Chitinophaga varians: one gene and its partner. The protein of the gene in region 1 interacts with the protein of each later gene in a pairwise test. Links are inferred from orthologs where the notes say so. Each region holds a gene or a part of one and is shown on either strand. Other genes may lie near its edges. The genes, in order: ruvC and ruvA.

Region 1 (16,087 bases):
CCGGCATATGCAAGAGACCGCCTCTATCGTTCAACAGGCACTATACGTGTAGGCGTTGACGTACCATTCACAATAGTCCCTGAACTAACAGCGATGGCTTTAATAATGTCTGTAATATTTTTAATATCAAGGGTTGATACTTCATCTTTCACAGTATGATAGAACTGGTCTTTATCAATCTGCGTGGTAGAGATCGTATGTGCAGGCACTCCTACCTTGGCCAGGTTGGCGTTGTCTGAACGATAGAACAGGTTCTGCTCCGGATAAGGATCGGGATAAAAACGGAATTCAGATCCTGCCAGGTTCTTTTGCAGAATAGTACCAAAATCTGATTTTTCAAATCCGGTAATAAACGCGCTGTTCTTACCAAATTTGGACTCCTTACCGATCATTTCAATATTAAACATCGCCACCACTTTGGCAGGGTCCATATGCCCGGAGAAATAAGAAGAACCGTAACCTCCCATCTCCTCTGCGGTGAAAGCCACAAAAATCAGGGAACGCGCCGGATGTTTCTTCTTAAAGTAATTGGCGAGCATGATCACCGCGGTAGTACCGGACGCATCATCATCCGCTCCGTTGGCGATGCTGTCGCCTGCTTCAGCAGGCAGTATCCCCAGGTGGTCATAGTGACCGGAATAGATCACATATTCATCCGGTTTGCTTTCGCCTTTGATCATACCGGCCACATTGGTGAACTCCTGCGCCCTTACGCTGCGGGTTTGTTCCACGGACCAGTTGTCCTGCGCTGTCAACGGTTCTTTCTCCAGCACCAGCACCATCTGCCATTTAGCGGTATCTGCAGGCACTGCCTGTTCACTGGCGTACATCCTGCTGGAGATACTGCCCTCCAGATTGGCGATATAACCGCTCAGCGAAGGGGCCAGCCATACGATCATATTCTTTTGCAGCGACTTGCGTTTGCCCAGTGCGGCGCGCAATTCATCAGGGTTACCGGCACGCATCTCCGTGCAGGTAGCTGTGTCCCGCCGCAGCTGTATATGCCGTGAAGGCCCTACTGCCACTACAGGCCAGTCTTTGGCCGTACCGTTGACGGTCATCGCAGTGCTTGTGGTGTGAAGTCCGTAATAGCTAAAGCGTTGCAGATAAGATTGCTCACCGGGCAACGGCAGCAGGCCAGCTTTTTTAAATTCATCGCTGATAAATGCAGCGGCCTTGTCAGACCCGGGTGTTCCGGACTGGCGGCCCTGCATATCGTCAGCAGCCAGCGTGTTGATAATACGGGCAACTTCTTTTTGCGGTATCTGTTGACTGTAGCCGGTGGTGAGCATACACCCCGCAGCCAATGATAAGATCAGTTTTTTCATGAGCGGTTTTGTCTGTTGTATTTCGTTCTGGTTGTTGTTTGGACAGTTGGATAGCTGTTGCCTTACAAACCTGTAAGATAACATCATCTCGTTTAATTGCCTGCAATGCTACCATTTTTCCGGCGGGATGCATTAACACCTTTGTAGGATAGTGATATAATAAAGCATGATGATGCCAGGGACTTTTCAGGATACACTGCCGCAGCAACGCCGTATCTGCTGGCAGCAGGGTTGTGTCTATAGGCAATAAATGAGCGTTGACGATATGTGTACTGTACGTGGCCGTCTTCCGGTGCTGGTCCACTACTACAATTGTATCCCGCAGCCAGTCCGTCATATTGCTTTCCCGCAGCATGGCGTATTCCTCCCATATATCAATATTCAGGGAATCACCTGTAACATGGGCTACAGACGACATATCCACCGTTGCCGGTGTTACAGCCTTTACACGAAATGACGCACCGCGAGCTTTCCATTGGTGGCCCGGCTTTAATTTATGAGGCTGGCGCTTAAACAGCAGGTTGAGGTCATCATATACATGTACGTATATCATACTGCGTAAGTAGTCCAATAACCTGGGAGGCAGCTGCCAATGCTGTTGGGCATTATCCACCACAGCAGCTATGCCATCGATTTTACCTAGCCATTCATGATCCGTCACGTTCAGTACTACCGGCTGATTCAGCAAAGCCATCGTCACCATGACATCTGAGTCCCATGCCGTCCAGGTAGCAGGATCGGAACTTACAAAATGGTACCTGCCCCGGAGGTTTTCTGTACTGTCATCGGCATACAACAGCGTACAGGAAAGCAATGCATGGTGTTTATCAGCCGCTAGTACGGTAATATCATAGATCCTGTCAGTGTAACTATAGGCAGGCGGGTGAAAACTGGTTGCGACGCGGTAGCGCCAGTGGTCATATTTATGAAAAGTATTTTGTCCATGCAGAGGCAGGTAACAAAAAAACAACAGGCCTATACAGGCCACCAGAATGGTAAGAGGGGATTGCTGGCGCATAGTATAAACGGGATTGGTTGAAAATGAGGGTAGCACAATGGGGCTCACCATCTTCAATATACAGTAATCGGGTTAATATAATTTGGTATTTTTGATGAGTATTATGTCCAATCCGAACTTAAGACCAGAAGAAAATAAGCTCAGTGCCGCTGAGAAAGAGTTTGAGAACAGTATCAGACCCCGGGAAATCGTTGATTTTTCGGGACAGGACCAGATCATCGAAAACCTGAAGATATTCATCAAAGCTGCCAAAATGCGCGGGGAAGCGCTGGACCATGTGCTGTTCCACGGTCCTCCGGGCCTGGGTAAGACCACGCTGTCACGCATTGTGGCCAATGAGCTGGGGGTTAATATCCGGGAAACTTCCGGGCCGGTAATCGAAAAGCCCGGCGACCTGGCCGGTTTGTTGACCAATCTGGAGGACAAAGACGTGCTGTTCATCGATGAGATACACCGGCTAAGCACCGTGGTGGAAGAATACCTGTATTCCGCCATGGAAGATTATCGTATAGACATTATGATTGATACCGGGCCTAATGCCCGCTCCATACAGCTCAACCTGCACCCTTTCACACTGATTGGCGCCACTACCCGCTCGGGGCTGCTCACCGCTCCCCTGTTGTCCCGTTTTGGCATCAAGTCGAGGATGGAATACTACAATGCTGCCACGCTACAGAAAATCATCTGGCGGGCGGCAGGGTTACTGGGCTCTAAAATCACATCTGACGCTGCCGGGGAGATTGCCCGCCGGTCCCGTGGCACGCCCCGTATCGCCAACGGGCTACTGCGCCGGGTACGTGACTTTGCCATGGTGATTGGCAACGGCGTCATCGACCTTGAAATTGCGCAGCTCAGCCTCAAAGCCCTCAATGTAGATGAATATGGTCTTGATGAAATGGACAACCGCATTTTGCAGGTCATCATCGAAAACTTTAAAGGCGGTCCGGTAGGCATCACTACCATTGCCACCGCAGTGGGCGAAGAAGCCGGTACGTTGGAAGAGGTATACGAACCGTTCCTGATCCAGGAAGGGTTTATCAAACGTACGCCCCGGGGCCGTGAGGTAACGGAAAAGGCATATGTGCACCTGGGGAAAACGCCGTTCCGGGGAGGCAGCAACCTGCTTTTCTGATCCCTGATTGCCTGAATAGTGGCCGACGTCCATGGTTATATAAGATCATAGCGGGCTACGTCATTATATTTAAAAGAAATGCCCCCATTGCATGTCAATGGGGGCATTCCTTTATCATTAATTAAATTGTTATCGGTCAAATCATGGCCATCACGGGTTCTCTTTCACTACCAGTCTGAATCCGTTCCCGTGAATGTTCACGATTTCGATGTTCGGGTCGTCTTTCAGGTATTTGCGGAGTTTGGCGATATATACGTCCATACTGCGGCCGTTGAAGTAGGTGTCGCTGCCCCATATCTTTTTCAGCGCCAGTTCCCTGGGCAGCAGGTCGTTTTTATGTTCACAGAGCATGTGCAGCAGCTCGTTCTCTTTAGGGGAGAGCGTGTGGCTGTCGCCGTTATGCGCGAGGGTACGTAAACGGGAGTTGAAGGCGTAGGAGCCTACCTGGAATTCGTGCTGCTCTTCTTCTTTGCTGTTCAGTTCCTGGTTGCGTTTCAGGATAGCTTTGATTTTGAGCAGCAGCAGTTCGCTATCGAAAGGTTTGGAGATATAATCATCGGCTCCCAGCTTATAGCCCTGGATGATGTCTTCCTTCATGGTTTTGGCGGAGAGGAAAAACAGGGGGATATCAGGGTCTACGTCCCGGATTTCTTCCGCCAGTTTAAAGCCGTCCATATTGGGCATCATAATGTCCAGCAGGCAGATGTCGAATTTTTCGCGACGGAAGGCAGCCAGTGCCAGGATACCGTCGCGGCATAATTCCACATCATAGTCATTCAGTTCGAGGTAGTTTTTAAGTACCATGCCCAGGTTGGTGTCATCTTCCGCCAGTAATATTTTCGGTTTACGTTCTTCCATAATCATAAAGGGTTGATTATAACAAATATAAAGTTTTTCTACGGCACGAAAGGTCGTTAAAATTTGGACGGTGGCGCCCCAAAGAATTGTTAAATCTATTCATTTTCAGGGCGGTAAATATTTTATCGTTGTTTTATCAACGAGGTGAAGGGGTGCCGGAGGTTGCTGTAGTTGACCATGTCCACGATAATATTCCCTACGGAGATGGGGCTTTCCACCCGCAGTGGCACCTTATTGGCGTCGTCGCTTACCCATACGGTCATTTTCTCTCCACCTTCAAAGATGGTGCCTTTGATCAGCAGCGGTTTGAATTTGATAGCCCTGAATTTGCCGAAGCGGGTATTGATTTCTTCCTTTCCGAGGTATCGGATATAGATATTATACACCTGGTCATCGAGGAACATGGCGAAGGGGATTTTATCTCCCTCCTGGTACCTGGAGAAATCGATATTACGGGCGTAGTAGATGGAGCTGATCACGTCCTGTACACAGGGAGGCACGGTAAAGGTGCCGTTGGTGCTGACAGCCTGGTGAGCGGCCTGATTAAACACCACGTTATTATAGATTTTGTACCCGCCTTCGTTCACATTGCGGAGAAACTTCAGTGGCTGCATGGTAGCGGTATCCAGCCAGGTTTCGTATTTATCGCGTACTTTGAATATCCAGTCATAGGCACGGAAGGTGCGGCCATCGCCGGTAATGTGGTATACGTCGCGGTTGGCAAAACGTTCCAGGGCTACGGTAAAGACGGCCTCGCCGGCACCTACGTACATTTTACCGAGGTTATACATCACTTTGAGGGTGATACTTTCGCCAACATTGAAACTGGAATTACGGATAGAACAGAAGTCATTTTGCGCGTGAGCGGGGGTTACACAGGCGAAGCATAAGAGAATTAGCAGAAGGTACCTCATTGCGGGAAGCTATTTGTCCTTAAATATTTTTACACCGAGGAGCAGCACACTTCCAATCACTGCCGGCAGACAAAGGTTGATTAACCAGATACCTCCCGTGGCTGCTATAATAACGGCTGTATTGGTACTGAGCAGTCCGAGGAAGTAAATGCTGACTTTCCCACGGATTCCAAGTTCTGCGATAGCGATGGTAGGCACCATGGCCATTACAAGGTAGATGACGCTATTCAACAGGAAAGCCTGCCACCACAAAAACTCCAGTCCCAGCGCGTCCAACAAAATCAAATACTGTGCCGAGAAGACCACGTAGCGGGCGGCTGAAAGCAGCAACAGGTAACGTAAATCCCCTGCAGAATAACGCACAATAATTTGTACAAAGACCTTTGCTTTTCGCAGGAACCTGACTTTTTCGAATACAGCCAGAATAATCTGTAGCCGAAAATATAACAATATCGTCAGCACACAAATTACTACCAGTATACCAAACACAATTTTCTCCCAGAAGTTCGGGGGGAAATAGCTGTTTTCCTTTACCAGCGTAAAGTTATTGAGATAATAGAGCATGCCTATTAACCCAAAAATAACAGTCACAATGAGCTGGCTAAAGCTTCCTACAATAGTGGCGGCAATGGCTTTGAGCTTATTGTGGTTCTTCAGGTACAGGATGCGCCCACCGTATTCGCCTATACGATTAGGGGTGTTGATCGAGAACGATACCCCCGAAAGGATGGCGCTGAAAGCCCTCATAAAAGAGATAGGTTCCAGGGGGCGGACCAGCTTCTGCCACTTTTTGGCTTCCAGTCCCCAGTTGAAAAACATCAGCACCAGCACCAACAGTAATCCTATCCAGCCCTTCTCCTGCAGCGTTCTGCTCATATGCGCCAGCGACTGTTCCAGGTTCTCGCGATGGGCCAACTGATGATAGATAGAGTAACCCAGCCAGCCAAAAAGCACTGCTCCTAATAAGTAATTGAGAATTATTTTGGTACTTTTGTTCAGATATCAAGATTTTTGCAAAAATATACTGTGGTTGGCAAACAAGGCAAAAATAATTCTAGGCATTGACCCCGGCACCCTGGTTATGGGGTATGGACTGATCCACGTGGAAGGCAAAAAAGCCAGTCTGATAGAAATGGATGTCCTGAAATTATCCCGGATGAAGGACCATTACGAACGCTTACAACTGATTCACGCCCGCGTAAATGAATTGATCCGGCAGTTCCAACCAACCAGCTTCGCCATTGAAGCGCCTTTCTTTGGGAAGAACGTACAAAGTATGCTAAAGCTTGGGAGAGCGCAGGGCGTGGCCATTGCCACTGCTATGCATGCCGGTTTGCCGGTAACAGAGTACTCCCCAAAAAAAGTGAAACAGTCGGTCACCGGCAATGGCAACGCTGACAAGGAACAGGTGTGGCTGATGCTGCAACGCATTCTCAGTATCGGTGAACGGCCTGATTACTTCGATGCAACTGATGCCCTGGCCGTGGCAGTCTGCCACTTCTACCAGGAAAGCAGCCCGCTCGCCGCTGTAAGCAAGGCTAAAGGATGGGAACAGTTTTTGCAAAAACACCCTGAAAGGATTTCGAAATAGCCAAAAAGGTTATTTCATAAATTCGTAAAATGTAGTTACTTTGTTTGAAATTGTTCATCCTGAATAAACGGCTAACCCGGCAAAGGCCGGAAAATTAGCATCACTATGAAAAATGACCATCATTTGTTAAGCATGAATTGCGCAACAAGCTTTTTATTAATCAGCATCAGGCAAATATGAAAGCAAGAATCCTATTGGTGGAAGATGATGAATATATTGGTGCAGTTACAAAGAAGCGGTTGGAAGAAGCGGGCTACGATGTTGTGCACAGTATAGACGGCCAGGCCGCGTGGGAGCAGTTCCAGTTACGCACTTTCGATATTTGTTTGCTCGACGTGGTAATGCCTAAAAAAGACGGCCTCACGCTGGCGCAACAGATCCGCACAGTCAATGACCACATTCCTATTCTCTTCCTGACTTCCAAAAACGAAAAAGAAGACCGTATCGCCGGCCTCCGGACCGGGGCTGATGACTATATCAGCAAACCTTTCAGCATGCAGGAACTGATCCTGCGCATAGAAGTGTTCCTGAAAAGGACCAGAAGCCAGATAGCCAAAAGAAGCACCACGTTCGCTATCGGCAAACTGATGTTTGACTATGAAGACCTCCGCCTCTACAACGAAACCGGAGAAATCTCCATTTCCCTTACCCAGAAAGAAGCCGAATTGCTCAGATACCTGTGCGAAAACCCCAATAAAACACTGAAAAGGGAAGATATACTATCCCATGTGTGGGGTAAAGACGACTACTTCCTGGGCCGGAGCATGGATGTTTTTGTGACCAAACTAAGAAAACACTTCAAGTCTGATCCACATGTAAAACTGGAAACACTGCACGGTGTCGGATTCCGGTTCAATATCCCTGTGAAGTCATAATTACTACAGCTGCGCTACTATCTGTTCCTGGATTGCTTTAAACTCCTCCTCTGACAGTTTCAGCTTGCCGCGCGAAAAATTCATGTCTTGTACAGAATTAATCGGAATCAGATGCATGTGCGCATGAGGCACTTCCAGCCCCACCACACTCACACCTACCCGGTTACAAGGCACCACCCGCTCAATCGCCTGCGCAATAGGCTTGGCAAATACCAGCCACTCCCTCAACAAATCATCCGATACGTCGAAAAACTTGTCCGTTTCTACTTTGGGAATCACCAGCGTATGCCCCTTCATCAACGGAAAAATGTCCAGAAATGCATAAAAATGCTCATTCTCCGCAATTTTATAACTGGGTATCTCGCCTTTAATAATCTTAGTGAAGATTGTCATATTGTGTTATTTTATTATTTATTTATTTGGTTATTTAATGAGCGGTTTTATTACATCCTTAAAATAAGGAAATCTTACATCCCCCAAATATCAAAATAATAAAATAACAAAATGAAAAAGGGGCTGCATCACTGCAACCCCTTCCATATGGTGATTCAGCAGGACCCGGGGATCATACTGAAATACTGTCAATCTTGAATTTAATAACACCATTAGGCGCCTGCACCTCTGCAATGTCACCTACATGCTTGCCCAGCAGCCCCTTGCCAATCGGTGAGGTAACAGAAATCTTGCCCGCCTTCAAATCAGCCTCTGTCTCAGAAACGAGTTGATAGGTAACCGTCTTCTTGTTGGCTGTATTGGTAATGGTAACCTTACATAAAATAGATACTTTGGATGTATCGATAGCATCTGCACTTACAATGCGGGAAGTGGCGATGGCCGATTCCAGCGTTGCAATTTTAGCCTCGTGTATACCCTGCGCTTCTTTGGCGGCATCATATTCGGCATTTTCCTTCAAGTCCCCCTTTTCCCGTGCCTCAGAAATAGCACGGGCAATCTCTGCACGGCCCTTCGTTTTAAGAAGTGTGAGCTCGTTCATCATTTGGTCCAGGGTCTCTTTCGTAACGTAGTTTATGCCAGACATAACCTGCTTGTTTTTTATGGTTATAAGAAAAAAAAATCAACGCCTCCATTTGCACAGAAGCGTTGTTTACGGGTGTTATTGCAAATATAATAAATTCCGGATAAAGAAAAAAAAGCACCCTACCGAATCAAATTGATTGAAAATCAACAATTTAATTCAGGACTCAGGAACTCCGGACGAGCTCCTACAGGATATTTAGCTTCTCCAGCACGATACGCGCCATTTTAATGCTCGCTTCGTGGGAATAACCGGCTATATGTGGCGTCACCACTACATTCCGGGCCTTCAGCAACCAATTCAGCTGCTCTTTTTCGTCCGGTGTATAGGTGCTCAGTTTTTCATTTTCCAATACGTCAAGACAGGCACCGCCAATAATGCCCTGCTCCAGGGCGGCAATCAGATCGGTGTTGTTCACCAGCTTGCCCCTGGCAGTGTTCATAAACCAAACAGGCTTGTTGAACGACTGAAAAAAGGCCATATTGGCGATATGCAGCGTTTCCTCCGTCAGCGGCAAATGCAGGCTCACCACATCGGCTTTGGTAAAGATATCGGTCAGGCTGGCTTCTTTCACATCGGCCGTACCAAAACCTTTTTTGTATTTATCATATGCCAGGATGTTCACATCAAAACCTTTGAGCTTGCGTGCGAAGCTGCTGCCGGTATGGCCGTAACCGATAATGCCCACGGTCCTGCCGTTCAGCTCATACCCACGGTTACCGTCACGCTCCCAGATACCTTCGCGCAACTCTATATTACTACGCAGGATATTATTGATCAGGCAAAGCAACATCCCCACAGCCTGTTCGCCCACAGCGTCCATATTGCCTTCCGGGCTGCTCACGCAGTGAATGCCTTTGCTTTCTGCATAAGGCACGTCTATCAGCTCCATACCGGAGCCCAGCCGGCCTATCCACTGCAGCTGCCGGCCATGGTCAATTATTTGCTTATCTACCCGTATCCGGGTGGTCACAATCAAACCCACACAATCCTGGATGGCACTGTACACGCCATCGTAAGAGATAGAAGGCTCATAAACAACTTCAAAGCCCTTGTTTTGCAACTGGTCCGTTAAATATGGATGTACTTTAGCGGTAATTAATACTTTTCTGCTCATATCATCTTATGGGATAATGCTGCAAATTCAGCAACAGTCAATTCTTCAGCCCTCTTGGTAAAAATCGGGTCCTGCAAAGTTTCCTTGTCAAACAGGGGTTTCAACGGATTACGGAGCTGCTTCCGGCGCTGATTGAAGGCTGTTTTCACCAGCACGGTGAATTTCCGCTCAGAGGCAATATCTGCCGGCTGCTCCAGCCGCGTAAGCCGGATAACGGCCGATTTCACTTTCGGCGGCGGATTAAAACAGTTCTCATGCACTTCAAAGAGGTACTCCACTTTATAAAAAGCCTGCAACAGCACGCTCAGAATGCCATATTCCTTGCTCTTATGCGCTGAAGCAATACGAACAGCCACTTCCTTCTGGAACATCCCCACGGCCACGTCCACATGCTCCCGCCATTCCAGCAAACGGAACATGATCTGTGTGGATATATTGTACGGGAAATTACCGATGATGCGGAACTGGCCTTCAAAAGGCAAGGCTGTCTCAAGAATACTCTCGTTGATCAGCTTGCCCTGAATGGCAGGATAGGTCTTCTCCAGGTATTGTACTTTCTCTGTGTCCAGCTCCACGGCCTTAAAATGAATGCCTGGCAGCTGCAACAGGTACTTGGTGATGGCCCCGCCACCAGGCCCCACTTCCAGCACTTGCTGGCCTTCAATTACAGGTAGGGACTCCACAATCTTCCTGCACATGTTCTCATCTGTGAGGAAATGCTGTCCCAGCGATTTTTTTAATGTATACATGCGTGGCTGCAAAGATAAGCCTGTTTCTGCCAAAGGCGTAATATTTTCTCCCGCAAACTGGCTATATTTGCCTCTCATTGGAGGCAATATCAGTATGAGTACACAGACCAACAAACCGGTTATCGGCATCACCATCGGTGATATCAACAGCATTGGCGCAGAAATCATCATCAAAACCTTTCTCGACGCAAGGATGATGGAGTTCTGCACGCCGGTGATCTTCGCATCTAATAAAACCATCAACTTCTACCGGAAGCTGATGAACGAAAATAATTTCAACTACCAGTCTATAAAGGATTTCACCCGTTTGAACCACAAGCAGGTAAACGTCTATAACTGTTGGGAAGAAGAGGTGCAGATCACACCGGGCGTACTCAACGAAGCCGGCGGCAAATACGCTGCCCGTGCACTGGAAGTGGCCATCCAATGCCTGAAAGACGGCCATGTGCAGGGTCTGGTAACAGCCCCCATCCATAAAAACAATATACAAAGCCAGCAATTCAACTATACCGGTCATACGCCTTACCTGAAAGCAGCCTTCAATGCCAAAGACGTACTGATGTTCATGACCGCCGATAATATGCGCGTAGGCCTCCTCACCGAGCATGTGCCCATTGCGGAAGTCTCCAGATATGTCACTAAAGAAAATATCCTGGCCAAGCTGCAACTGATGAAGGAAAGCCTGATAAAAGACTTTGGTATAGACAAACCACGTATTGCAGTGCTGGGGCTCAATCCCCACGCAGGAGACGAAGGCCTGATCGGCAAGGAAGAAATTGATCAGATCATCCCGGCTATCCGTCACGCAAAAGGCAATGGCCTCCTTTGTTTTGGCCCCTACAGCGCAGACGCGTTCTTCGCCCGGGAAATGTTCCAGCAGTTTGACGGCGTACTGGCCATGTACCACGATCAGGGCCTGATACCCTTTAAGTCCCTCGCCAGCGGCGAAGGCATCAACTATACGGCAGGCCTCAATATTGTCCGTACTTCACCGGACCACGGCACCGCCTTCGATATCGCCGGTAAAAACCTGGCCGATCCCAACTCTTTCAGACAAGCCATCTTCACTTGCCTTGATATCATCGAACAACGGGAACGTTACGCGGAAAATACCCGCAACCCGCTGAAGAAAACAGAACTGGCTTCTGAATAAAATACCAGCTACTTCGATTTGCCCACTTTCAGGTAAGCCTGAATGGCATGCACATAATTCTCAAATGCTTTCCTGCCCGCAGGCGTAATCTTACATAACGTCTGCGGATAGTTGTCCCTGAACTGCTTGATCACCTCTATATAAGAAGCATCCCGCAATTTATTGATCTGTACACTCAGATTACCGGCAGTTGCATTCGTCTTCTCCTTCAATAGCGTAAACTCCGCTTCTTTTTCACTCAACAAAACATTCATGATCGCCAACCGCAATTGTGAATGAAGTACCGGGTCCAGATCTTTAAAATCCATAGCATTTACACATTTAGATATCTTATTATTTTTTATTTGATTTACTGATCTTAAAATAAAACCATCTCAAAATCAGTAAATCAAATAACGAAATCTCAAAATAACCCAATAACCAGACTACTGGGCTTTGGAGAGCAGCTCTTTCGCGTAAGGTTCGCCCCAGTGTGGCGCAATAGCGCTTTCCGGCTTAAAGGCCGCATACTTCTGCAGCGCTGTTTCCAGCATTACCTTAGCTTTTGATTTGCTGCCGCCAAACTGTTCCGGAGTGAACAGCAGCGACTGGCCCAACAACAGGTACACACGCGGGTTTTCGGCATTGTATGTTTTAGCCAGCTCGATCTGCTGACCGGCTTCCATACCGTATTTCATGCCTCTGCTGGCCGGGTCTACCATCAGCCGGGCTGAAGCCACCAGTGAACGGATACAGGCCACTTCAGAGCTCTTCGGGTTTAATGTTTCGGCTTTGTCCAGGTTGGCGGCAGCTTTGTCCGCCACTTCATCAATCTTGCCTTTGTCCTGTCCCACAAAGCAGGACATCACCTGGCAGTAGGCGGCATAATAATACGGCAGCCACTGCGTTTTTTCTGCTTCCGCGATGCGTTCAAAAGTGTTGATTTTGGCTACGAGCGCATCAGGAGCAAAGCTGCTGCTGCTGTCCAGATCAGCCACTTGTTTGGACATAGCGTCCTGATATTGCGCGGATTGCGCTACGGCGACTGTTGCCAGCCCGCCAATCATAAAAAGGGAAAGGAGTAAACGTTTCATATGTGTGTGAATTATAAGTTATTGATAACGTCTTGTCTTCTGTCTATACCGAAGTTCATAAACATCCCCAGGAAAATAAACCGTGGTACGTTGGGAGTAATTTCTCCCCGGCGCAGCCCATCACTGGAATAACGGTAACCGAATACCTGTTTATTGCCCGGCGCATTGCTCACGCTCAGCACAAAGATGGTAAACGCCTTGCGGATAGTGGTCAGATAACTGGCACTGACGCCCAGCGCGTGGTAATCGATGGTTTTATCTGACATAAACTTATCAGCCGGCAGGTTTGGGTTGTAGTAAGGCCTGCCGGTGGCGAAGGTATAGGTAAGTCCGAGGTTAGTGCTCAGTTTTGGAAAAAAATGTTTGTATACCAGACTGGCCGTGTGCGTAGCGGCAAAGTCAGGCTGCACTTCTTTCGGATAATTCAGATAGTCACGTTTGGTATCGAGGTAGGAATACGAAATCCAGTAGTCCACGTTTTTGATGCTTTTCCGGTCCCGCCAGAACACCTCAATGCCTTTCGCATATCCCTTCCCGTTATTGCTGTAGTAGGGCACTGTCTTCACCAGGTCAGCATATTGCTTATAGAAGAGCTCTGTCCGGAAAGTGTAGTCAGACGCCACGCGCTGATAGCTGACGATGTAATGGGTGGCTTTCATATAGCCGAGACCGTGGTCAAAGCGGATATACTGTGGTTCGGGCTTCTGGTAATAATCGCCGTATGCCACAGAGAACTGGCTGTAGTTGTCCATTTTATACGCCAGTGACACCCGCGGGGCGATGTTCATCTTCGCCAGCACGGAGGTATATTCTGCCCTGCCGCCTACCCGGCCGACAAAGCTGGGCGTGAAATAGATGTCACCTTCCGCAAAGGCGGCCGTATAGTTGTCAGCGTAGTTGAAAGGCCGCTGGTTAAAGGAAAATTGTTCCGTGGCATATTGGTATTCTCCGCCAAAACGCACCGCGGAAAACTGGCCGATGTTGCGGGTCAGCATCACGCGTGACTGGCTAAGTGATGACCGTACCCGGATATCGGCAGGCGTCTGGTTTTTACCGAGCGTGTCTGTGGCGATATTGTCGCGGTTATTACTAAAAGAAGCCCCAACGTATATCCGCCAGTCTTTTCCCAGGTTTTCGCGGTACGTCATGTTCGTATAGATGTTACCGTTACGGACCTGATAGGATTCCATATCTCCCGGATATTCAATACTGGGAGAGCTAAAGCCCATTCTGCTCCAGTTGCCGTATCCATAGAACTTTAGCAGCCCCGTGGAAGATGTTTTCCTGCGAAAATTCAGGGAAGTGCCGATAATTTCCGGACCGAGGTTGGGTGTCTGTTTGGGCTTCATCACCTGAAAGTAAGGAGCCAGGTTGGTATAATCGCCTTCCACGCCCCAGGAAGATTTTTTATCGCGGGAAAGGTTCTCCACGCCTGCACTGGCACCAATCACCGAAAGGCCCACGCTGGAAGAAGAGCGCTGGGGCAGGTCAGTGGATTCCAGCACTAAGGCAGAAGAAAGCGCCTGGCCATATTGCGCGGAATAGCCGCCGCTGCTGAAAGTAGTGCCTTTAAAAAGAAAGGGGGAAAAACGGCCCCGTCCCGGTACGTCTGGCAGACTGGAAGAAAATGGGTTCCGTACCAGCATGCCGTCAATTAATGTCTGTGTTTCATAGCCGGTGCCACCGCGCACAAACAGGCCTTCACGATCGTTGGTCTGCTGCGCTCCCGGCAGTGTTTTGATAGCGTTGACGATATCTGCGCCGGCACCCGCCGTGGTCACGATGTCCAGCGGTTTCAGCACGGTGCCTTTTTTATCGTCGCTGGCTTCAAAGCTGCCGGCAGAAATAGTAACGACGCGCAGCGCATTGGCCGCATTTTTCAGAATAATGGACAGCTGTTCTCCGCTCTCTGTATTGATTTTTATTTCCAGAGGCTGATAGCCGCTTAAGGTAGCAGCCAAGATACGTTCTCCCGCTTCTGTAGTGGTAAATGTAAAGCTGCCGTCAGCTTTGCTGGTGGCGCCATCGTAAGATCCTTTAATGTACACGTTCACGCCTGGCAACGGATGTTTTTTGTTGTCCGTTACTTTCCCGCTGATTTTATGCTGTGCCAGCAATACCGCAGGTAAAAAAAGTAAAACAGATAGGTAGAGGTTGATCCTGAACATATTTTTGGAGTTAGGAGACCCGAAGGTAAACTAGTTTATATCTTAAACAAAATAATCTTAAAATAATTTTATAATATACTGATTATCAAAATAAAAAAACCTGCATAATCCCTCCTAAGAGGTACTTATGCAGGTAAATGTGGACAATATATTGGGGTCATATGACATACACGTCACAGGAAAGTATGCAGTGGTCTGCCATTGCTTACTTTTTTCTTTTCTTTTTAGGTGGATGACCATGTCCTTTTTTGTGCTTAACAGGACGGTATTGTGGTGTCTCTTTCACGGCAGGCGTGGGACAAATGGACTTGTTGACCGGTGTTGTTTCATTCATGTTTTTGGTGTCAAACTCCACGCTTTCCACATGATCAGGGTAATGCACACGGATAACGTATTCTGCGTCCGGCTCCAGTTTCGCTTCTATTTTGCCAGACGGAGGCATGATCATATAACACCATCCCATATCCCTCGTTTTGTTGTACAGGTAAACGCAGGTGGCGGTGCCGGCGCAGATGTCAACGGTGAAGGGTATACGCAACAGCGGTACTGGCAGCGGTTTCAGTTCCGGCAGCGCCGGCGGCGCATTAAAGCTGTAAATATCATCACCTCCTTTACCACCGGTCCTGTTGGACGAGATAAAGCCGTCACGGTCTGTTTGCGGAACATAGTAAAAATCATCTGCACTGGAATTGAAAGGCGGTAGCAGGTTGACCGGCGTTGTCCATGTTGCCTTGCTGCCACTGGCCGCAAATACGTCATAGCCGCCTAAACCGGCTTTGCCTTTACTGGCGTAGTATAACATATTTTCAGCGCCGGTTACCGGGAACGCGTCGTCATCAGCGGTATTAAGCTGTGGTCCGCAGTTCTGTGGTTTTCCCCAGGTGTTGTCGCCTTGCTTTTCGCAGTACCAGATATCGGTTCCGCCGCTGCCACCGGGCATATCGGAGGCAATGTACAGAACATTGCCGGCTTCATTGAGGGCGGCATGTCCTATCGAGTAGTCGTTGCTGTTATAGGGAAAGGCTACAGGCGGCTGCCATTTGTGCTGTTGCCGTACAAACATCAGCAGCCGCAG
Region 2 (16,064 bases), 1.7 Mb from region 1 along the record:
TGCGCCAGCTGGGCGTTAACCGTATTCCTGCTACAGACTACCACCGTTTTAAGCCTAAAAAGTAGGCGATTTATATTATTTTTACCTCATATACGCAGGAAAAAATTCCGTTTTATGAATGCTGCTTCTTTTTATGCTCAAGCCCCGAAACACCTGGTGGCAGTAGATTGTATCATCTTTGGTTTTGACGAAGGTAAGCTGAAGTTACTGGTGATGAAGCGAAAAGTGGCTCCCATGGAGGGCGAATGGTCGCTTGTAGGTGGTTTTGTGCAGGCGGAAGAAAGTACCGACGACGCTGCGGCACGGGTGCTCAAACATACTACCGGCCTGGAAAATATCTATATGGACCAGCTGCACTGTTATGGTGATGTAACGCGTGATACCGGCGCCCGGGTTATATCTGTGGCGTATTATGCGCTTATCCGCATCAGGGACCATGACCGGCCGCTGGCACAGGAACATGGCGCCCACTGGCTGGAACTGCATGAAATCCCGGCGTTGATATTTGACCATAACCGCATGATCAACGACGCGCTGGTACAACTGCGTAACAACGCCCATTTCCACCCCATCGGATTTGAACTGCTGCCGGAGAAGTTTACCTTGTCACAACTCAGAAGCCTGTACGAAGAGATATACCAAAAGACACTTGATAAGCGTAACTTCCGGAAGAAAATATTGTCATTGGACGTGATGGAGAAGCTGGAGGAAAAAGATAAAACCTCTTCCAAAAAAGGCGCACACCTCTATCGTTTCGACCCCGCACGGTATGAAGCACTGATGCGTAAAGGACTGGTGTTTGAGATATAGTCAGTGCCGGATGAAAATGAACAAAATGAACAGCCATGGGTGGCACCCTGTTCGCTGTATTATTTTTACTTTTCCGGTTGAATTATGATGATCCTCAGACGATATATGCTGTTGCATATGTGCTGGTTGTTGTTTGTTTTCCCGAGATTGCTGCATGCGCAGCATAAAGAGATCGGCAGGATCAAATCACAACTGCCGCATATAAGTGACAGCGTAACTTATGTAGATGCTCTCAACAGACTGGCGGCGGTGTACCAGGCCTGCCAGCTGGACAGCTGTGGGCGTTATGCGTCCATGGCGAGGGATATGGCCGTCCGCATCGGTTACCCTTCCGGCAAAGCCCGGGCGCTGCGTAACCTGGGTAACTACTACACCCTTCGTCCCCACCGTTACCTCTCTTACCTGTTTTATAACGATGCCCTGGAAGAAAGCCGCAAGGCCGGCGATTCGGTCAACGTGTCACAGGTGCTGATGAACATCGGCATCTATCACTATTTTACCGGGAAATATGCATCTGCCAATGATTACGTGGCCCAGTCACTGAAGCTTACCCGTCAACTGAAAGAAGACTCGCTGCATGCCCTCGGGCTGGGCAACTATTACGCTATCAATTATACCGACAGCAGTGCCCGCGATGCTGCTGCCCGGGCGTTACAGGAAGCCATCACCCTGGCCGAGCGGTACCACGATATCCGTGAACTGCTTTATATCCGGCTGCTGCTGGCCAATGAAGACTATGTGGCGGAACGGTTTGATGCCGCCAAACAACGGGTACGGCAGGTGCTCGACACAGCTATAAGAGACGGGTTCGAATATTATGCCATGCGTGCCTCTATGGAACTGTCAGAGTACAAGAGCCGGCTCGGTGAGCCCGACTCGCTGGTCTATCTCCAGGATGCTGTAACGCATGCTGTCGCCGGCGGATATGTAGGCCTGCTGTTGCCGCAGGTGACACAACTGTACCAGTATTTCCAGCAACGGAAAGATACCTTGCAGGCGGCCCGCTATAGCCGTATAGCCCTCAATATCATGCAGCAGCAACAGGATGATATGCAACAGGGGGAAATGGACTATATCGCTTATTCGCTGCAGGACCAGACACTGGACTCCCTGAAGATGCAGTCAGACCTGCAAAAGACAGCACTGCAGAAAACAAGGCTGGCACAGCGCTACTGGCAGTACCTGTTCATCTTCGTGGTGGCCATTATCATACTGCTGATGGTGCTCACCTGGTTCCTGATACGATCGTACCGCTCCTCCCGCCTGCGTTCTGTGAGGCTTACCCGCGTGAAAACCGAGATCGCCGCCGCCAATGAAGTGCTGAAAAAAAACGATGACTTCAAAAACAAACTTATCTCCCTGATAGCGCACGATTTCAGAACACCGTTATACAACATTATCGATATCACCGGTTTTGTGAATGAAGATATCCTTACCCCTGAAGATGCTACCAGCATGGTGATGGAAGTGGAACAAACCGCCACCGCCACGCTGACTGTTTTTGAGGAAATACTGAGTTGGATGCGGACGCAATTGACAGGTTTTGTGTACCGGCCGCATTCCTATGTGCTGACCGATATGCTGGAGGTGTCTGCCCGTAATGTGCAACATCTGCTGCGTGAAAAAAATATCCGCATGGAACTGGTTGTCCCGTCAGGACTGACAGTGCAGGGCGACTTTGAAATGCTACAGTTTGTACATCGTAATTTTTTGCATAATGCCATTAAATTTTCACCGGAGAAAGGCGTAATAACGATCATGGCCCTACGTAAAAACGGCTATGTGGAAGTTTTTTTCCGGGACCAGGGACCAGGCATAGATCCGGTAGTGTTGCCGGGACTTTTCACTTACAACAGTGAAAGCTATGCCCATAAGCGGTCCGGCAAAGGGGCAGGACTGGCGCTGATCATATGCCGGGACTTTATTGATAAAATGAATGGTGATGTAGGAGCCGTTAATAATGACCAGGGCGGAAGCACCTTCTTTTACCGTGTGCCGGAAATTGATGTTTAAAAGGATACAGCAAGCATGATAAAAGCGTTTGTGCGTCAACGTTATATAGCCATAGTCATGACAGTTGCCTGGCTGCTGTTACTGCCGGTGCTGCAAAGCAGGGGGCAGGCGGCCGTATTGCCACGTTTGCAGCGTGATCTGGCACAGCAGCGTGACAGCGCCGGCTACGTGTCCGTATTGGGCAAAATCGGCGCATTATACGCCAGCATCAACCTGGACAGTTCATTTTATTACGCACGCCAGGTGCTGGAGATAGCCAGCCGTCAGAAAAACCTCAAAGGCCTGGCTGACGCCAATAATATGCTGGGATGGTATTACACGGCCAAAACAGATTATAACGTTGGCATACAGTATGCCTATAAAGCATTGTTACTCAACGAGCAGCTGGGTGATTCCGCGCAGATGGTGCGCTCGTTGAACATCATCTACGGCTGTTATAAAAATTCCGGTCACCCGGCAGAAGCCAACAATTATTTCTACCGTGCTTTTCATATAGCCAACCGGCTGCCGCCGGATAAAGACTCCATAACAGCTACCATGCTGGTCAACTATGCCTGGCGTTTTTTTAATGACAGTACCAGAACAGATTCCGTTCGCCTGGTATTGCAGCGGGCGGCGGCTATCCTGAAGAAATATCCCGACAGCAGGGCCGGTTTTTATGTGGCGGCTTTTGAAGCCGATCTCCTGGTACGGGCCGGCAAAGGGAAAGCGGCGGAAGAGCGGATATACACCCTCGCCGATCTGGCGCAACAGAAAGGAATGCCCTATGTGGCCATGGACATGTACGGACGGCTATACGATTATCAGCGCCTTGGCTACTTTGCAGACTCCACCCGTTACCAGGAGCAGGCATACGAAGTGGCCCGGCAATCGGCCAGCATGGAACTGAACCTGTACTGGCTGGGAAGGCTGTATGATTATCACCGCAGTCATCAACAACCGGACAAAGTAGTGTACTATGGGAATGAAATCATGCGGCTGGCAGCGATGGACCGCTATCATAACAATCACCACGAAGCGGCTTACATTGATTTCTTCCTGAAAGAAAAAGCCTTGCAGGCTTTATCACTTGCTACCAGGATACAGCAACAGGAGCTGGAAAAAGAGCTGGCAGAGAAAAAGAACCGCGCGCTTATCGTCAAAGGACTGCTGATGATCATCATCCTGCTGATATCCCTGTTTGGCAGCCGGTACCTGCATTACCGCCGCTGGAAACAACAGGAAAACGCACTGGAGCTCAGTTATGTGCAGCTGGCCAAAAACAATGCAGCCCTTACAGAGAACGATGTTTTTAAAAACAGGTTGATCAGCATGCTGGCAACTGATTTCAGGACGCCATTGCACCATATCATTGCTGTGGCTGACCAGTTAAAGACCGGCACGCTCACACAGCCAGAGGTAGTAAGCCTGTTGAAACAGATTGGCAACGCCTCCCGCAAAACGCTGGACGCGTTTAATAATATCCTGAAGTGGCTGAGGCTGCAGCTGTCGGGGTTTGTATACCAGCCCGTCACCACGGAGCTGCTGCCGGTAATCGTGGAAGCGCTGGAGCCGTTGCAGGAAGAAATCCGGGATAAACGGCTGACCATCGTGAACCGTGTTGGCCCCAGGATTACCGTTATTGCGGATAAGGAGATACTGCAACTGGTAAACGTGCAGTTGTTGCAGGTGGCCGTCAGCACGGCGAGGCCGGGCACCTTGCTGCTGATCTCTACCTACGGTGAAAAAGGAAAAGTGACAGTGCGGTTTATGGTTGATGGCGGGGCCGCTACCGGTAAACTGCTGGAAGAACTGAAAGACAAGGAACACAATATTTTTGCGTTAGGTATTATTATCAGCCGGGACTTTATGCACAAGATGAAGGGAGGCCTGGTGGTGGAAGAGGAAGACAACGGGTTTCTCATGATGGAGTATACGATTTGATCCTGTAGTTATCCTTTCAACGTATATGCGTCAGTGTTGTATTACCGCTTTAGCATGCCTGCTATGCTGGCAGCTGACAGCGCAGGTGCCGCAAATGCCGGAACTGCGCCGTGAGTTGTTGCAGCAGCGTGACAGTGCCGGTTATCTGGCAGTGCTGGGGAAGATCAGTGCGTTGTATTCCGTGATAGACGTGGACAGCAGTTTTCAGTACGCACTTAAAGTCCGCGATATGGCAGCCCGGCTGCACAATGCCAAAGGCCTGGCCGATGCCAACGATCTGATAAGCTGGTGTTATGCCCTGAAAACAGATTTCGGCGCGGCAGGTATCTACGCCTACAAAGCCCTGAAAATACATGAACAGCTGGGCGATTCCGCGCGGATCGCCAAAACGCTCAGTAATATCTATGTGTACTATCGCAATATGGGACGGCGCGAGGACGCCAATGATTATTTCTATCAGGCATTTAAAATGGCCAGCCGCCTGCCTCCCGACAACGACTCCGTATATGGTATCCTGTTAGTCAACTATGTTATGCGTTTTTACAGGGACAGTACCCACGCGGACTCTGTTCATTGGGCATTAAAGCGTGCGCGGCGGGTGATTCAAAAGTATCCGCGTTCCAAAATCAGTTTTTATGTAGACGCTTATTCGCTGAACGACCTGGTGGAGAAGGGGCAGGGCCGTCGGGCGGAAGAAATGATTTATCAGCTGGCAGACAAGGCCCTGCGCAGTGGGATGCCTTATGTAGCGATGGACATGTACGGGCGGCTGGATGATTTTCCCCGCATGGGTTATCATCCCGATACCGTACGGTACCAGGAGAAAGCGTACCAGTTAGGAGTGCAAACCGGCAGTATAGAACTGAACCTTTACTGGCTGGCACGGCTATACGATTATTACACGCAGAAAAAAGATGCCGCGCGCGTAGTGCAGTATGGCCGGGAAATTATGCGGCTGGCGGCAGAAAAACGTTATCAGCCCAATGCCCATTCATTTGACTATATCAACATTTTCCTGAAAGAAAAGGCGGTGACAGATTTACGGCGGCAGAACCGGCAGAGGCAACAGTTACTGACGGCGGAGCTGACAGAATCGGCCAATAACCAATTGATCGTAGTGGGCATACTGATCGTGGTGGTATTGTTCCTGGCCTTTTACCTGGGACGGTACTGGCATTATCTGCGATTAAAGCAGCAGGACGAAGCCCTGCTGCGGGGATATCGCGAAATGGCGGCCGCCAATCAGGCATTAACAGAGACAGATGCGTTTAAAAATAAGCTGATCAGCATACTGGCACGGGATTTTAGGGGGCCATTGGTGCATTTGACCGAAGTGGCGGCGCGGTTTAAATCGGGCAACCTGTCGAAGGCGGAAATGGCTTCTTTTTTAAAGCATATCAGTGTCACTTCGGGTAAAGTGCTGGAAGTTTTTGACAAAATTTTAAAATGGCTGCGGCTGCAATTGTCCGGTTATCGTTATGAGCCGGTACGTTGTTTACTGCTGCCGCTGATGCAGAGCGCACTGGAGCCGCTGGAGGCGGAGCTGGCGCGGAAGCGGCTCATCGTCAAAAATTATATTCCCGCAAGTGCTTCCGCATTGACAGACGAGGAGATGTTGAAACTGGTGAACATACAACTGCTGCAGATAGCTGTGGCCGTGGCATTGGCCGGCAGTATGCTGGAAATATCCGTTGACCGGACAATGGCGCAAACAGAAGTATATATCAGGGTGAAGACAGGAGAGGATGCCCGGTTTGTGCTGGAAGGACTGGAAAACTGGCAGGACAACGGCCTGGCATTGGGGCTGGTGATCAGCCGTGACTTGATGAAGATGATGAACGGCTATATTATAGCAGAAGGCCAGGAACATTCGTACCTGGCCTTCGGGTATATTTTACCGTGAAAAATTACTTACCGAATTTTTCGCCGTCGTAAGCCCATTTAATATAGCTGGCGCCCCAGGTGAAACCACCGCCGAATGCGGCCATAATGATGTTATCACCTTTTTTCAATTGTTTTTCGTAGTCCCACAGGCACAAAGGAATAGTGCCGGCAGTGGTGTTGCCATAGCGGTGAATGTTCATCATGACCTTTTCTTCCGGCAGATTGATATACTGCGCGGTGGCCGCGATGATGCGTTTGTTGGCCTGGTGCGGAACAAGCCATGCGATATTTTCTGCATTGAGGTTGTTACGTTGCAGGATACCATTGGCTGCTTCGGCCATGTTGGAAACAGCGTATTTGAACACCATTTTACCTTCCTGGTATACGAAGTGTTCGCGGTTCTGTACTGTTTCGATGGTGGCTGGTTTTACGGAGCCGCCGGCTTTCATGTGCAGGTATTCGCGGCCATGGCCGTCGCTTTTCAGGATGCTGTCCATCAGGCCGTATCCTTCGGTGTTAGGCTCCAGCAGTACGCCACCGCCGCCATCACCGAAAATGATGCAGGTAGTTCTGTCTGTATAGTCAATGATAGCGCTCATTTTGTCGGCGCCAATCACCATTACTTTCTGATAACGGCCACTTTCAATGAACCGGGCGCCGGTGTCCAGTGCGTACAGGAAACCGGAGCAGGCAGCACTGATGTCGAAACCGAATGCGTTTTTAGCACCGATTTTATCTGTTACAACATTGGCTGTGGCGGGGAAGGTCATGTCAGGGGTTACAGTAGCTACGATCAGCAGGTCGATGTCTTCAGGGGTAATACCTCTTTTCTTGCAGATTTCCAGGGCGATAGGTACACATATGTCGGAAGTGCCTTTCCCTTCTCCTTTGAGAATTCTTCTCTCAGAAATGCCTGTTCTGGTCAAAATCCACTCATCTGTTGTGTCTACCAGTTTTTCCAGTTCCTGATTGGTCAGCACGTAATCAGGAACATATCCACCCACCGCTGTGATAGCGGCCGTAATTTTATTCATATAAACTAAATATGTGTTTAAATCGAGGCGTAAAAATACGATATAAACGAATATTTCCTAAAAAAGTCGCATATGAACACGTTAAAGGCTTGTCAATCCGTTAAAAGTTAGCATCTTTGTCGTTTATTGACACAGGGGGTAATTATTCCTCTTTTTTCGTAAGTTTAAGTAAATTATCGAACCTTTACCTTCTATGATCGCTTATTTGGATGGAAAATTGACTTATAAGTCACCAGCTCTTGTTCATATGGATGTGCACGGAATAGGATATGAAGTTCAGATCAGTCTGAACACCTATTCAAGGATACAGGGCCTGGACAGCTGTAAATTGTTAACCTTCCTGCAGATCAAAGAGGATGCGCACACGCTGTTTGGTTTTTTCGAGGAAGCAGAAAAAAACCTGTTCCTCTTATTGATCAGCGTATCGGGAGTAGGCGCCAGTACGGCGAGAATGATGTTGTCTTCTCTTCAACCGGAAGACATCCAGCGGGCCATCATGATGGAAAATGAAAAAATGCTGGAAGGAGTAAAAGGCATAGGGGCCAAAACAGCCAAAAGAATTATTCTGGAACTGAAAGACAAGGTAAAAAAACAAAAGGATACCGTCGGATTACAATTATCTGCTACCGTAAACAATACAATGCATGAAGACGCGTTAAATGCTCTGGTAACTCTTGGCATAGCCCGGAACATGGCGGATACGGCAATCCAGAGAGTTATGAAGAACGAACCACTATTGCAAAACTTGGAAGAGCTGATCAAAAAGGCCCTGAAAAGTTTATAATTTATATCAAGACCTCTATAAAAACCTATTTTTCTTGGCAAGAAAGACTTATTATGGCGCTTTTGCAGTAATAGGAATTGTATCTTTTATCATTGTTGACACCGCCGCAAGGGAACGATCCGGGAATTTTCATTTTTTGAGCAGAACGAGTTGGAAGTCGGATACCACAATTACTGGTAATACCAAAATCGATACTACCGGGAAGAAAGATACCTTGAAATATCCCCTGAAGGACAGGCGCGGCCCCAGTATAGCTGATCCGGCGTCCAGGAATGCTATAGACCTGAACGATCCGGCCAACATCAACAAAACAGTAGAATACGATCCCGTTACCAAGCAATACACCGTTACGGAGAAAATCGGTAATCAGAATTACCGTAACCCCACTTATATGAACTTCGATGAGTTCTATAAGCTCCAGTCAGCGCAAAGTGAAAGAAATTACTGGCAGAAAAGAGCCAGCGCCCTGGGTAACCTGAACCAACGGGGCAACGGCCCGCAGCTGTATAACGGCAGCAACCTCTTTGACCGCATCTTTGGCGGCAGTAAAGTGGATATCCGTCCCCAGGGTAGCCTGGACCTCACTTTCGGCTATCAGGGCCAGAACATCAAAAACCCGGTACTGGTGGAACAAGCCCGGAAAAACGGAGGGTTCAACTTCGATATGGGCATCAACATGAACGTGACCGGCCGCATCGGGGATAAACTGAAACTGATCACCAATTATAACACCCAGTCCACCTTCGATTTTGAAAACCAGGTGAAACTGGAATATACCGGCTATAACGATGAAATTATCAAGAAAATAGAAGCCGGTAACGTAAGTTTTCCCCTGCGTAGCTCCCTCATATCCGGGATACAATCGCTCTTCGGGGTGAAAACCCAACTGCAGTTCGGCCGCCTCACCGTCACCAGCGTACTGTCCAACCAGAAATCGCAGAAGCAGAACCTCATGCTCAAAGGCGGCACCATGGTGCAGGACTATAACATCCGGGCCGACGAATACGAGGACAACAGGCACTTCCTGCTGGCACAGTTCTACCGCGATACCTTCAACTATGCAATGTCTAACCTCCCCATTATCCGCTCCCTGTCCAATATCACCAGGATCGAGGTGTGGGTGACGAATAAAACAGGGGCCACCACTCAAACCCGCGACATCGTGGGCCTGATGGACCTCGGGGAATATAAACCCTATAATCCGGGGATCAGGGTAAACACCAGCTCGCATCTGCCAGACAGGGCCACCAACAACCTGTATGAAAGCCTGATCAGCGACCCCTCCAGCCGTAATACCAGCATCGTCGTAAGCCGGTTGCTGGCTTTGGGGCTTAAACCGGTATCGGAATTTGAAAAGACATTCGCCCGTAAACTGGATTCCACAGAGTATACGGTCAACAAACAACTGGGCTTCATCTCCCTTAACCAACAGCTGCAGCCGGACGAAGTACTGGCGGTGGCTTATCAATATACTTACAATGGCCGTACCTACCAGGTGGGTGAATTCTCACAGGACGTACCGCCAGACCAGAACAACAGCGCCAACTCCCCGGTACTGTTCCTGAAACTGCTCAAAGCCACATCTGCCCGTCCGGCACTGCCTATCTGGAAGCTGATGATGAAAAACGTCTATGCTACCGGCGCCTTCCAGGTAAACAAGGAAGACTTTAAAATGGACGTGTTCTATAAAGACCCCGGCGCAGATGGCAGGCCTCCGAGCGATAAACGCTACCTCCCCGACGCCAAAGGCGATTACGCCGGCGCTCCGATCATCACAGTACTAAACCTGGACCGCCTCAATAACCAGCTGGACCCTCAGCCGGACGGTGTGTTTGATTACGTGGAAGGATATACGATCAACTCCCTGACCGGCAAGATCATGTTCCCCATGCTGGAACCTTTTGCTGACGGCCTCAAGAAAGCATTCGGCGGCGATGGCACCCTCGAAAAACAATACCTGTACCGCGTACTGTACGACTCCATTAAGGTAGTGGCACAACAGTTCCCGCAACTGAACCGCTACGTGATCCGTGGGTCCTATAAATCAGCCAACTCATCGGAAATCAACCTGGGCGGCGGTATCACCATCCCCCCCGGCTCCGTGACAGTTACCGCCGGTGGCCAGCTGCTGCGGGAAAACGTGGATTACATCATCGACTATAACCTCGGCAGGCTCAAAATCATCAACGGCGGGGTGCTCAATTCCGGCGTACCGATCAACGTGCAGTTTGAAAACAACGCGCTGTTCGGACAACAGGTGCGGAACTACTTCGGTACCCGACTCGACTACCTCGTTAATGATAAACTCAGTATCGGCGGTACGATCGTCCGCATGACGGAAAGGCCTTACTACCAGAAAGTGAACTACGGGGAAGACCCTATCAAAAACACGATGGTAGGCCTCGATGTGAACTATGCCTCTGAATGGAAAGGCCTGACCCGCTTCCTCGATAAACTGCCCAACTACAGTACCACCGCACCTTCCAGCGTCCTGTTCACCGGTGAGGTGGCCCGCCTCTTCCCCGGTCACAGTAAACTGATCAACCAGGCCGGCAGCAAACAGGGTACCGCTTATATCGATGACTTTGAAGGCGTGAAAAGCGGATATGACCTGAAGTTCCCGGCCACCAGCTGGGCGTTGGCCTCCACGCCGAAAGGCGCCACCAACGCGGCAGGCACCATATTATTCCCCGAAGCGGAAGTAAGCAACGTATTGGAATACGGTAAAAACAGGGCTAAACTGGCCTGGTATATCCTGGAGCCTACCCTTCAGTTACCGAAATCACCCAACCTGCCGGCAGGCATCACGGTGGACGACCAGTCAGATCCCCGCGTGAGGCTCGTTTACCAGAAAGAAGTGTTCCGTAACCGGTCTACCGACTTCGGCCAAAGCCAGCTCAGTACCCTTGACCTGGCCTACTATCCGACAGAAAGAGGCCCGTACAACTTCACCAGCAGCCCCACGGCCATGGACCGCGATGGTAAACTGGCCCGCCCGAAAACAAGATGGGGCGGTATCATGCGCGCCATCGACAACAGCGACTTTGAAACAGCCAATATCGAATATATCGAGTTCTGGATCCAGGACCCCTTCATTAAAACACCCGGTAGCAACGGAGGTTCCCTCTACTTCAACCTGGGTAACGTTTCTGAAGACATCCTCAAAGACTCGAAGAAATTCTTTGAAAACGGTATGCCCGACCCCCGGCAGGACCCGAATAAAATCGATTCCTCCAACTGGGGCCGTCAGCCTAAGTTCCAGCAACAGATCACACAGGCCTTCGACAACGACCCCAACATCCGCTCCTACCAGGACGTGGGGTATGACGGTCTGAAATCTTCTGACGAAGCAGCTTTCTTCAGAAAGTATATGGACACGATGGCGATGAACTTCGGCGGTTCTCCGGTATTTCAACAGGCGCAGAGAGACCCGGCCAACGACGACTATAAGCATTACCGCAACGCCGATTACGACGCTGCCCGCGCCGGTATCCTGGAGCGCTATAAAAATTACAGCAATCCGGAAGGCAACTCACCAGTGTCTGACCCGAAATCCACTTTCTCTACCGCAGCCACCAATATCCCTGAATCAGAAGACCTGAACAGGGACAACACCATGAATGAAACGGAAGAATACTTCCAGTACCGCGTAGACCTCAAACCGGGTATGACCGTAGGTACCAATTACATCGTGGATAAAATTGACGCGCCGGTAGATCTGCCCAACGGTCAGAAAACTACCGAAACATGGTACCAGTTCAAAGTACCACTGAATCAGTTCAATTCAAAAGTGGGCAACATTCCCGACTTCAAGTCCATCCGCTTCATGCGTATGTTCCTCACTGATTTTGCTGATCCGGTGGTTGTGCGTTTCGCCAAACTGGAACTGGTACGCAGCCAGTGGCGCCGTTATATGTACGAACTGAAACCCGGTGATCCTATACCGCTGGACCAGACCACTACTTTTAACTCTTCTGCCGTTAATATTGAAGAAAACTCTTCCCGCAGCCCTATTCCTTACGTGCTGCCGCCGGGAGTGGTTAGACAGAATACTATCAGCACCAATAACACTACGCTGCAGCTGAATGAACAGTCTTTGTCTGTTCAGGTAGGCAACCTGCAGGACGGCGAAACCCGCGCGTTGTATAAAACGCTCAACATGGACCTGCGCCAGTACAAGAAAATGGAAATGTATGTCCACGCAGAAGCCGTAGGTTCCGCCACCGCGTTGAAAGACGGACAGATGCAGGCCGTGATCCGTATCGGTAGCGACTTTGTGAGCAACTATTACGAGTACCGCATTCCGCTGAAAGTAACTGCCTGGAATTCCAAATCACCTATTGAAATCTGGCCCGACGGCAATAATATGCAGCTCATTATGGAGCGCCTCAGCCAGCTGAAACAGAAAAGGAACATGTGCGATTCCTGCTCTCCGCTGTTGCCCTATCCGATGACGCCGGTGGCCGACGAATTCGGCAACTTCATGTCTGTAGTAGGTAACCCCAGCCTGGGAGACGCGCGCACCATGATGATCGGTGTGACGAACCCGAAAGACGACGGCATGCCGCATTCCGCGGAAGTATGGTTCGATGAACTGCGCCTTTCTGATTTCGATGAAAAAGGTGGTTATGCCGCCCTGGGCAGACTGGACCTGCAACTGGCCGACCTTGGCACCCTCTCGCTGTCCGGAAACATGCACACGGCCGGTTTCGGTAATATCGACCAGCGGGTGAACGAACGTTTCCGTGACAACTTCCTGCAATACGATGCTGCGGCCAACCTCGATCTGGGTAAACTGCTGCCGAAGAAAACAGGTATGTCTATCCCGGTATATGCCGGTTATTCACAGTCAGTCAGCAATCCGGAATATGACCCTTATGACCTTGATATTAAACTGAAAGACAAGCTTGCGCTGGCGAGGTCCAGATGGGAGCGTGACTCCATCCGCAAAAATGCGCAGGACTTTACCTCTATCACGAGCCTGAACTTTACCAACGTCCGGAAGCTCAATATGCGGCAGGGCAAGCGTCACCTGTGGGATATCGAGAACTTTGACGTCAGTTACTCGTTCTCGCAGATCAACCGTCATAACCCGCTTATCCAGAGTGATCTGCTGACCAAGCACCGCGGCGGTATCGGGTACAACTTCGCTGGTCAGCCGAAATATATCGAGCCGTTCAAAAAACTGATCAAAACAAAAACACACTGGCTGGACCTCATACGCGATTTTAACGTCAACTATGTACCGTCTATTATCAGTTTCCGCGCAGACATCATTCGTCAGTTCGGTGCTTCCCGTATCCGTAACGTAGGGGGCGACGTGAAATACCAGTTGCCCGAAACATATGACAAGTACTTCACTTTTGACCGTTACTATACCCTGAAGTGGGACCTGACCCGCAGCCTTAATATAGAGTTCAACGCGGTGAGCAATAACCGTGTAGATGAACCGGCAGGCAGGATCAATACCGGGGCTAAACAGGATACCATCTGGCGTAACTTCTTTAAAGGTGGCCGTTCCGTGAACTATATGCATAATGCCAACTTCACGTATACGTTGCCTACTGCCAAGTTCCCGGCCCTGAGCTGGACCAACGTGGCCATCGGTTACAGTACGGAGTACCGCTGGACAGGCGCGTCAAGACTGGCGCTTTACCTGGGCAATGCCATTGAGAACAGCATGCAGAAAACGATGACTGCTGAGTTTAAGTTTGTGGAACTGTACAACAAATCCAAATTCCTCAGACAGATCAACACCCGCAAGCCTGTTTCCAATAACAATAATAATCAACAGAACAAAAACAACAATCAACAGAAAGATCAGCAAAATAATAACCCGTCATCTTCCGATGAGATCAACCCATGGGTGAAAGGGGTACTGAAAGCGCTGATGGCACTGAAGAGAGTTGGGTTCAACTATAACGAAAACGCCGGTACGCGTCTGCCTGGTTACCTTGACAGCACCAAGGTGCTGGGCATGAACTGGCAGTCCATGGCGCCGGGTATTGGTTTTGTGCTGGGTAAGCAACCGGACAAAAAATGGCTGGATGATTTTGCGAAGAAAGGCCTCATCACCCGTGACCCTTCGTTGAACATACAGTTCCAGCAGCAGTACACCCAACGTTGGGATTTACAGGCGCAACTGGAGCCTTTCAACGATCTGCGTATCGATCTGAGCATGACCAAATCGTTTACCAAAACACATACAGAGCTGTATAAAAACCTGGTGGACTCTAACGGTGTTGATATGGGCTTCCAGCATCTGAGCCCTTATGATGCCGGTGGTTTTGAAATCTCCTACATCGCTATTCAAACGATGTTTGGTAAGATCAATACGGCCAATGGCGTATCAGAAACGTTCCGCAATTTTGAAGCCTACCGGAATATTATTTCCAAACGTCTTGGTGCTGCAAACCCGTACAATAAGGACCCGGGTGTGCCGTCAGGTGATCCTAAAGATCCTACTTACGCGTACGGCTATACGAGATATGCACAGGACGTGCTGATCCCTGCGTTCCTTGCGGCTTACACCGGCAAGTCGCCAGACAAGATCGGTCTGTTGGAAGGACCGGGTAATACCGTGAAGTCCAATCCGTTCAGGAACTATGTGCCAAGGCCCAACTGGCGTATCACGTATAATGGTCTGACCAAGCTGGAACCTTTCCGCAGCTTCCTGACCAACTTTACGCTTACACACGGATATATCGGTTCGTTGTCGATGAACTCCTATAATACCTCCATGTATTATGAAGATCCAAGACTGGCGGGTTATCCGGCGTTCAGAGATACGATATCCGGCAACTACTATCCGTACTTCCTGGTGCCCAACCTGACGCTGACAGAGCAGTTCTCTCCGTTGCTGGGCGTGGACCTCACCTTTACCAACAGCCTCAATGCGCGGGTGGAATTCCGGAAAAGCCGTTCACTCAGCCTCAGCCTTATCGATTACCAGTTGACCGAATTACGTTCCAGCGAAATTGTGATCGGGGCCGGTTACCGTGTAAGAGGATTACAATTGCCTTTTGCCGTAGGTAAAAATGGCGGCAAGCGTCTGCAGAATGATCTTAACTTCCGGCTGGACCTGAGCTTCCGGGATGATAAAACGGCCAATAACCGCCTGGATGCCGACCTGGTAATTCCTACCAGTGGTCAGAAGGTGGTAGGCATTGCGCCGTCTATCGATTATGTGGTGAATAACCGGCTGAACCTGCGTTTCTTCTACGACCGCAGGCAGACGATCCCGGTTATTTCCACTGCTTATCCGATTACGAATACCAGGGGAGGTATTACCTTCCGCTTCGTATTGTCGCAATAGTTTAATTAACAGATACGGCTATAATAGTGTGTCCCCGGGGTTTTGCCCCGGGGATTTTTTTGCCCTTCGGGCGATGTGGAACAAAAAGGCTGACGATGCTTAACAGTCGCCTTGATAAAAATCATGAGCTCTTTAACATTTCTTTTATAAGTTTGTGTCGTGAAATATTTCCTCATCATATGCATTTCTTTGGGCCTCTTGCTGCAGACTTTCAGCAAAAGCCTCATTGTGCTGCAGTTCAGGGCGCAACAGTCCTTTATTGCACAGGTGCTTTGCGAAAACCGCAATAAGCCCGAAATGC

Evidence for each region.
Region 2: the proteins of ruvC (region 1) and ruvA interact in binary tests that used the Escherichia coli proteins (3 or more experiments, as listed by UniProt). The link is inferred for Chitinophaga varians from one-to-one orthologs.

What each region holds. Positions count from the first base shown.
Region 1 is NZ_JABAIA010000001.1:3,422,185-3,438,271, reverse strand. What follows is about bases 5,263-8,060. They hold ruvC (crossover junction endodeoxyribonuclease RuvC), read left to right. Parts: upstream 5,263-6,280; coding sequence 6,281-6,841; downstream 6,842-8,060. Other genes in these bases: HGH92_RS14060 (HIT family protein), read right to left, coding at 7,720-8,060; HGH92_RS14065 (response regulator transcription factor), read left to right, coding at 7,018-7,716; HGH92_RS14075 (lysylphosphatidylglycerol synthase domain-containing protein), read right to left, coding at 5,263-6,228. In the rest of the region: HGH92_RS14100 (M28 family peptidase), read right to left, coding at 24-1,328; HGH92_RS14095 (hypothetical protein), read right to left, coding at 1,219-2,346; Holliday junction branch migration DNA helicase RuvB, read left to right, coding at 2,450-3,478; HGH92_RS14085 (response regulator transcription factor), read right to left, coding at 3,629-4,336; HGH92_RS14080 (DUF3108 domain-containing protein), read right to left, coding at 4,459-5,250; more of HGH92_RS14075, read right to left, coding at 5,260-5,262; more of HGH92_RS14060, read right to left, coding at 8,061-8,109; transcription elongation factor GreA, read right to left, coding at 8,282-8,755; HGH92_RS14050 (NAD(P)-dependent oxidoreductase), read right to left, coding at 8,940-9,869; 16S rRNA (adenine(1518)-N(6)/adenine(1519)-N(6))-dimethyltransferase RsmA, read right to left, coding at 9,866-10,696; 4-hydroxythreonine-4-phosphate dehydrogenase PdxA, read left to right, coding at 10,686-11,771; HGH92_RS14035 (winged helix-turn-helix domain-containing protein), read right to left, coding at 11,780-12,079; HGH92_RS14030 (hypothetical protein), read right to left, coding at 12,197-12,844; HGH92_RS14025 (TonB-dependent receptor), read right to left, coding at 12,856-15,012; HGH92_RS14020 (tetratricopeptide repeat protein), read right to left, coding at 15,218-16,087.
Region 2 is NZ_JABAIA010000001.1:1,730,023-1,746,086, reverse strand. The notes cover bases 6,878-9,652. They hold ruvA (Holliday junction branch migration protein RuvA), read left to right. Parts: upstream 6,878-7,857; coding sequence 7,858-8,448; downstream 8,449-9,652. Other genes in these bases: sprA (cell surface protein SprA), read left to right, coding at 8,585-9,652; HGH92_RS06975 (beta-ketoacyl-ACP synthase III), read right to left, coding at 6,878-7,664. Outside these bases: HGH92_RS07000 (DinB family protein), read left to right, coding at 1-65; HGH92_RS06995 (NUDIX hydrolase), read left to right, coding at 115-810; HGH92_RS06990 (tetratricopeptide repeat-containing sensor histidine kinase), read left to right, coding at 895-2,823; HGH92_RS06985 (sensor histidine kinase), read left to right, coding at 2,839-4,746; HGH92_RS06980 (sensor histidine kinase), read left to right, coding at 4,772-6,649; more of HGH92_RS06975, read right to left, coding at 6,654-6,877; more of sprA, read left to right, coding at 9,653-15,763; HGH92_RS06960 (hypothetical protein), read left to right, coding at 15,923-16,064. UniProt on the Escherichia coli protein: The RuvA-RuvB-RuvC complex processes Holliday junction (HJ) DNA during genetic recombination and DNA repair.